DNA from 2 places in the Streptomyces sp. NPDC059355 genome. Region 1 is predicted to be linked to the other one. Evidence: riboswitches for the same ligand, from Rfam matches in the RefSeq annotation. Region 1 holds a riboswitch; the other holds the start of a gene.
The links. Region 1 has a riboswitch for S-adenosylmethionine ahead of ACFXGI_RS15975 (aminotransferase class V-fold PLP-dependent enzyme). Riboswitches for the same ligand answer to the same signal wherever they lie in the genome.
Positions count from the first base shown of each region.

Region 2: linked by a shared signal. The riboswitch ahead of thrC (threonine synthase) and the one ahead of ACFXGI_RS15975 (aminotransferase class V-fold PLP-dependent enzyme) in region 1 are both predicted to bind S-adenosylmethionine.

Region 1 is NZ_JBHYXN010000014.1:51,366-54,766, reverse strand. It holds gene ACFXGI_RS15985 (cytochrome bc complex cytochrome b subunit) at 1-350, shown strand, start outside; gene trpD (anthranilate phosphoribosyltransferase) at 517-1,581, shown strand; SAM riboswitch class IV at 1,670-1,786, shown strand; gene ACFXGI_RS15975 (aminotransferase class V-fold PLP-dependent enzyme) at 2,025-3,401, shown strand, end outside.
Region 2 is NZ_JBHYXN010000020.1:27,850-31,250, forward strand. It holds gene ACFXGI_RS20140 (trehalose-6-phosphate synthase) at 1-249, opposite strand, end outside; gene ACFXGI_RS20145 (glucosyl-3-phosphoglycerate synthase) at 295-1,326, opposite strand; SAM riboswitch class I at 1,534-1,683, shown strand; gene thrC (threonine synthase) at 1,701-2,975, shown strand; gene ACFXGI_RS20155 (MoaD/ThiS family protein) at 3,041-3,319, shown strand.

The sequences.
Region 1 (3,401 bases):
TCGCCTTCGTCATCACCAAGCGGATCTGCCTCGGCCTCCAGCGCCGGGACCGGGACAAGGTGCTGCACGGTCGCGAGACCGGCATCATCAAGCGCCTGCCGCACGGTGAGTTCGTCGAGATCCACGAGCCGCTGACCCAGGGCAAGCTGCACACGCTGACCGCGCACGAGCAGTACAAGCCGGTCGAGATCGGCCCGACGGTCGACGAGAACGGTGTCGAGCGCAAGGTCGGCCGCATGGAGAAGCTCCGCGCGAAGCTCAGCAAGGGCTACTACGCGGAGGACAGCCAGATTCCGAAGCCCACGGTGGAGGAGTACAAGGAGATCCAGAGCGGCCACGGCCACCACTGATCCCGCTTGAGGGACTGATTCAGGTCAGTCCTGGTGTCGCCACGGCAAGAGCCCCGTCCAGTGTCCGGACGGGGCTCTTTGCCGTCCCCGGGGCTGGATAGGCTGAACCCCTTCCCATTCGAGTGGGCCCCGACATCGGGTGGCCGATCAACAGCAGGAGCGGACCATGAACGTTGCGACCCCGGCAGGCGGCGACAGCGTGGCGGCCCGCGGCTGGCCGGGCGTCCTCGATGCCCTGCTGTCCGGCCAGGACCTGCGCGCGGACGAGACCGCCTGGGCCATGGACCGGATCATGCGCGGAGAGGCCACGGACGCCCAGATCGCCGGCTTCGTGGTGGCGCTGCGGGCCAAGGGGGAGACGGTCGCGGAGATCAACGGCCTCGTGCGGTCCATGTACGGGCACGCCAACCTGATCGAGGTGCCGGGCCGGACGGTGGACATCGTCGGCACGGGCGGCGACGGCGCCAAGACGGTGAACATCTCGACGATGTCCTCGATCGTGGTGGCCGGTACGGGCGCGAAGGTGGTCAAGCACGGCAACCGTGCCGCGTCCTCCGCGAGCGGCTCCTCGGACGTGCTGGAGAAGCTCGGGGTCAACCTGGACCTCACCCCGGCGCGGGTGGTCGAGGTCGCGCAGGAGGCCGGCATCACCTTCTGCTTCGCGGTGAAGTTCCACCCGGCGCTGCGGCACGTGGCGGCGGCCCGCAAGGAGCTGGGCATCCGCACCACGTTCAACTTCCTGGGCCCGCTGACCAACCCGGCGCGGGTACGGGCGCAGGCCACGGGCGTGGCGGACGCGCGGGTCGCCCCCATCGTGGCGGGCGTGCTGGCGGAGCGGGGTTCCTCGGCGCTGGTGTTCCGCGGGGACGACGGCCTGGACGAGCTGACGACGACGGCGACCTCCCGGGTGTGGTGGGTGCGCGACGGCCGGGTGGACGAGCAGTCGTTCGACCCGCGTGACGTCGGCATCGCGCTGGTCGACGTCTCGGCGCTGCGGGGCGCGGACGCCTCGTACAACGCGGACGTCGCCCGCCGGCTGCTGGCCGGCGAGACGGGCCCGGTGCGCGACGCGGTCCTGCTGAACTCCGCGGCGGCGCTGGTGGCCCTGGACCCGGGCACGGGGACCCTGGAGGACCAGATCCGCGCCGCGATCGCCCGCGCGGCGGAGTCCGTCGACTCGGGCGCGGCCCGGGCGGCCCTGGACCGCTGGGTGGCGGCCAGCAACGCCTGACCGTTTCCGGCCAGGACCCCGGTTCGCGCGTATCACCATGCGGACCGGGGTCTTGTGCGTGGGGGATCTTGTGGCAGGATGCTGACCAGGTCACGAGTGACAGCGTTTTGGCCCCGGCTCGCTGTCCGGCAACCCTCCTTCCGTGGCGGGGTGCCCCGGGTGATGACCAGGCCGCAGGCAGAAAGGCCTGCGGCAAGCGCGGATCCCTCGACACCAGGGGTCCTGGTCTCTCGAGGAGCTTTTCCGTGAGCAAGCGAATGCGATAGGGCGACTCCGCCCCTTCTTCACCCTCCGTGCGGTCCTGAGCCGTCCGCGCGTCGAGGCAACTCCCGTACCACTGCACCTGTGCATCCGCGCACCCGTTTCCGGGATGCGTGCACCCGCGTGCACCCGCGTACGGGCCGTCCGAAGCCATTCAGCCTGTCCCGCCGGGAGATACCGCCATGTCCACGTACCCGAACACCGCCGCCACCGACATCGTGACCGCCGCCGCCGCCGACCCCGCCTGTGCCGAGCCGCTGCCGGTGCTCGGCCGGGACGTCACCGTCCCGCTCGTCACCGGCGGCGAGGTCACCTACGCGGCCCTCGACTACGCGGCCAGCGCCCCCGCGCTCCAGCGGGTCTGGGACGACGTCGCCGCGTACGCCCCGTACTACGGCAGCGTGCACCGCGGCGCCGGCTACCTCTCCCAGCTGTCCACGGACCTCTTCGAGCAGAGCCGGGCGACGGTCGCCGGGTTCCTCGACTGCCGTCCGTCCGATCAAGTGATCTTCACCCGGTCCACCACCGACTCGCTGAACCTGCTCGCCGCCGTGCTGCCGGCCGACTGCCAGGTGTTCGTCTTCGAGACCGAGCACCACGCCTCGCTGCTGCCGTGGGGGGACGCGCAGGTCACGTACCTCAACGCGCCGCGGACCCCGGCCCAGGCCGTGGAGACCCTGGAGCGGGCGCTCGCCGAGCGCGAGCCCTGGGGTCCGGCGCTGGTCTGCGTCACCGGCGCGTCCAACGTCACCGGTGAGCTGTGGCCGGTTAAGGAGCTCGCCGCCGCGGCGCACGCCCACGGCGCGCGGATCGTCCTGGACGCCGCCCAGCTGGCCCCGCACCACCCCGTCTCCGTGCAGGAGCTGGACGTGGACTGGGTGGCCTTCTCCGGGCACAAGCTGTACGCGCCGTTCGGCTCGGGCGTGCTGGCCGGCCGGGCGGACTGGCTGCAGCAGGCGGAGCCGTACCTGGCCGGCGGCGGCGCCTCCCGGAAGGTCGCCCGCCGCGCGGACGGCGGCGTCGACGTCGAGTGGCACACGACGGCGGCCCGCCACGAGGCCGGCTCCCCGAACGTGATCGGCGTGTACTCGATCGCCTCCGCCTGCAAGGCCCTGACCGAGGCGGGCTTCGAGGACCTCGTCGCCCGCGAGCGGCACCTGATCGCCAAGGTCCGCGAGGGCCTGGCGGAGGTCCCGGCCGTCCGGATCCTGTCCCTCTTCGGCGACGACGCCCCGCGGGTCGGGGTCATCTCCTTCGTGGTCGACGGCTGGAACAGCTCGCACTTCGCGGCGGCGCTGTCGGCGGAGTACGGGATCGGCGTCCGCGACGGCCTCTTCTGCGCCCACCCGCTGGTCCGCACCCTGCTGGGCAGCGAGCCGCAGGCCCAGGGCGAATGCGGAGCCCCCGAGGCGGCCCCCGGCGAGCGCTCGCTGAACGCGATCCGCGTCAGCTTCGGCGCCGGCACCCCGGACGAGCACGTCGACCGCTTCGTCGGCGCGGTCAGGGAACTCGTGGCCGACGGGGCGAAGTGGCAGTACCGCACCGAGGAAGGCCGCTGC
Region 2 (3,401 bases), on a different contig from region 1:
GTCGTCGTACGTCGTGGGATCGATGTCCAGCATCCGGACGCCGGGCTCGGAGACGCCCCGGCGGACCGCCTCCCGGTCCGCGTCCGATAGCGCCGCGCAGATCCACAGCGCCTCCGGCTGGCGGGCGAGGGCGGCGGAGAGGCCGGAGACGAGTCCGCCCCCGCCGCGCCGGGCCGTGAGGGTGCCGTCGTCGCCGAGATCGTAGGAGAGCGGGCCGCGGTTCGCTGCAACGAGTACCTGGGAAGCCATGCGGCGAACCTAGCCCGGGGCCCGCCTGCTCAAACGTCAGTTCCCTCACGCCACCCGGCGGCCGGAGTACTCCTCGACCCCGGCCATCGGCGGCCGCTCCTCGGTGTCCACGGGGTACGTCCGCGGCACGAACCCTTCGGGGCCGCGCACGAACTGCGTCAGCTCGGGCCGTACGAGATGCCCGCGCGAGAGCCGCAGCTGCGCCGTCCGGTAGATCGCCGCGGCCATACGGCCGAGTGCCTGGCCGTCCTGGTGGCGGTGGAGCCGTACGCCCACGTCCACCTGGGCCAGCGCGTCCAGTCCGACGGTGTGCAGCGCGTCCACGAGCAGGCCGAGCTCGACCCCGTACCCGACGGGGAAGGGCAGTCGTTCCAGCAGGGCGCGGCGCACGGCGTACTCACCGCCCAGCGGCTGGACGAAGCCGGCCAGCTGCGGCCAGTGGAGATTGAGGAGGGGGCGGGCGACGAGCTCGGTGACCCGGCCGCCCTGGCCGTGGGTCTTGCCGGAGGCGAGCGGATCGAAGGGAGTGCCGGAGGCGAGCGGATCGGAGGGAGTGCCGGAGGCGAGCCCGTCGAATTCCGTGCCGAGCGGGCGGTCGTACATCGCCTTGACGAACTGCACGTCCGGCTCGGTCAGCAGCGGGCCCACGATCCCGGACACGAAGGCGGAGGAGAAGTCCCGAAGGTCCGCGTCCACGAAGCAGACGATGTCCCCGGTGGTCGCCAGCAGGGAGCGCCACAGCACCTCGCCCTTGCCGTGCACGGCCGGGATCCGCGGCAGGATGTCGTCGCGGTGCACCACCCGGGCGCCGGCCTTCGCGGCCACCTCGGCGGTCCGGTCGGTGGAGCCCGAGTCGATCACGACCAGTTCGTCGACCAGCGGCAGCGGCAGCCCGTCGATCAGATCGCGCCGGATCACCTCGACGATCGCGCCGACCGTCTCCTCCTCGTCGAGCGCGGGCAGGACGACGCTGACCGTGGTGCCGGCCGCCCGTTTGGCGGCCAGCAGCTGGTCGAGCGGTCGGTCGGCCGCGGACCAGGAGCGGTCCGCGAACCAGCGCTCCACCTCTTCCAGCACGTTCAGTACTCCCTGCTCGTCCGTCGGTCGTCCGTCGCCCCTCGGCGGTTTCGGCCGAAAAGTGATCCATCTCGCGGTTCGGACGACTGTCTCAACCGTCCGGGCCTTCGGTTACAGTCTTGAACAACGCGAAGGACCACCGCATGCCGGGGGTCCCCGCGCACAAATGCCCGGACGCGCCGCAGAGCGCGCGCACCGGTGCCATACCGCTCATCCAGAGGGGCAGAGGGACACGGCCCGTTGAAGCCCCGGCAACCCTCCAGTCGGTTCTCGCGCTTGCTTGCAGCAGCGAGGTCCCCGGCTAGGGAAGGTGCCAATTCCGTCTCATGGCGAAGTGCGCCATGGGGAAGATGAGGAGAAAGGGCCTCGCCATCATGGCTGCACAGACTGTCGCCACCTCTGTCGATCTCGGACCTGCCACCGGCCTCTCGTGTCGTGAGTGCGGTACCCGTTTCGAGCTCGGACCCATCTTCGCCTGCGTCGAGTGTTTCGGTCCGCTGGAAGTCGCCTACGACCTTCCCACCGGAGACCCCGAAGCGCTGCGCGCCGCGATCGAGGCCGGACCGAACAACATCTGGCGCTACGCCCCCCTGCTGCCCGTCCCCGCGGACGTGGCCTCCAAGCCCAGCCTGAACCCCGGCTTCACCAAGCTCGTGGACGCGGCCAACCTGGCCAAGGAGCTCGGCTTCACCGGCAAGCTGTACGTCAAGGACGACTCCGGCAACCCGACGCACTCCTTCAAGGACCGCGTCGTGGCCATCGCCGTCGAGGCCGCCCGCGCCTTCGGCTTCACCACCCTGTCCTGCTCCTCCACCGGCAACCTGGCCGGCGCCGTCGGCGCCGCGGCCGCCCGGGCCGGCTTCCGCTCCTGCGTGTTCATCCCGCACGACCTGGAGCAGGGCAAGGTCGTCATGGCCGGTGTGTACGGCGGCGACCTCGTCGGCATCGAGGGCAACTACGACGACGTCAACCGCTTCTGCTCCGAGCTCATCGGCGACCCGCTGGGCGAGGGCTGGGGATTCGTCAACGTCAACCTGCGTCCTTACTACGGCGAGGGCTCCAAGACCCTCGCCTACGAGATCTGCGAGCAGCTCGGCTGGCAGCTGCCCGACCAGATCGTGATCCCGATCGCGTCCGGCTCGCAGCTGACGAAGATCGACAAGGGTCTGCAGGAGCTGATCAAGCTCGGGCTCGTCGAGGACAAGCCGTACAAGATCTTCGGTGCGCAGGCCGAGGGCTGCTCCCCGGTCTCCACGGCCTTCAAGGCCGGCCACGACGTGGTCCGCCCGCAGAAGCCGAACACCATCGCCAAGTCGCTGGCCATCGGCAACCCGGCCGACGGCCCGTACGTCCTGGACATCGCCCGCCGTACGGGCGGCTACGTCGAGGACGTCACCGACGAGCAGGTCGTCGAGGCCATCAAGATCCTCGCGCAGACCGAGGGCATCTTCGCCGAGACCGCGGGCGGTGTGACCGTCGGCGTGACGAAGAAGCTCATCGAGAACGGGCAGCTCGACCCGGCTCTGACCACGGTGGTCCTCAACACCGGTGACGGCCTCAAGACCCTGGAGGCGGTGGCCGCGGACAGCGGGCAGACGGCGACCATCCGCCCGAGCCTGGACGCGTTCCGCGCCGCCGGCCTGGTCTAGGCGGTCCGGCCCTGATCCGCCGGACACCCCCTCCCCCCCTTGAACCCCGGAAAGGCAGTAGCGCCATGAGCGTCAACGTCCGCATCCCCACCATCCTGCGCACCTACACCGGCGGCCAGGCGGAGGTCTCCGCCGAGGGCGCGACCCTCTCCGAGGTCATCGCCTCCCTGGAGGCGAACCACCCGGGCATCTCCGCCCGTGTCCTGGACGACCAGGGCAAGCTGCGCCGCTTCGTGAACGTCTACGTCAACGACGACGACGTGCGCTTCGAGGGCGGTCTGGACGCGGTGACGCCGGACGGCGCGGGCGTCTCGATCATTCCCGCCGTCGCGGGCGGCTGCTGATACGCGAAAGCCCAGAATTACCCCTTCCGGTAAAAGCGGAGGGGGTAATTCTGCTTGGTTGGGCGCGGTAGAGTTGGGGAAG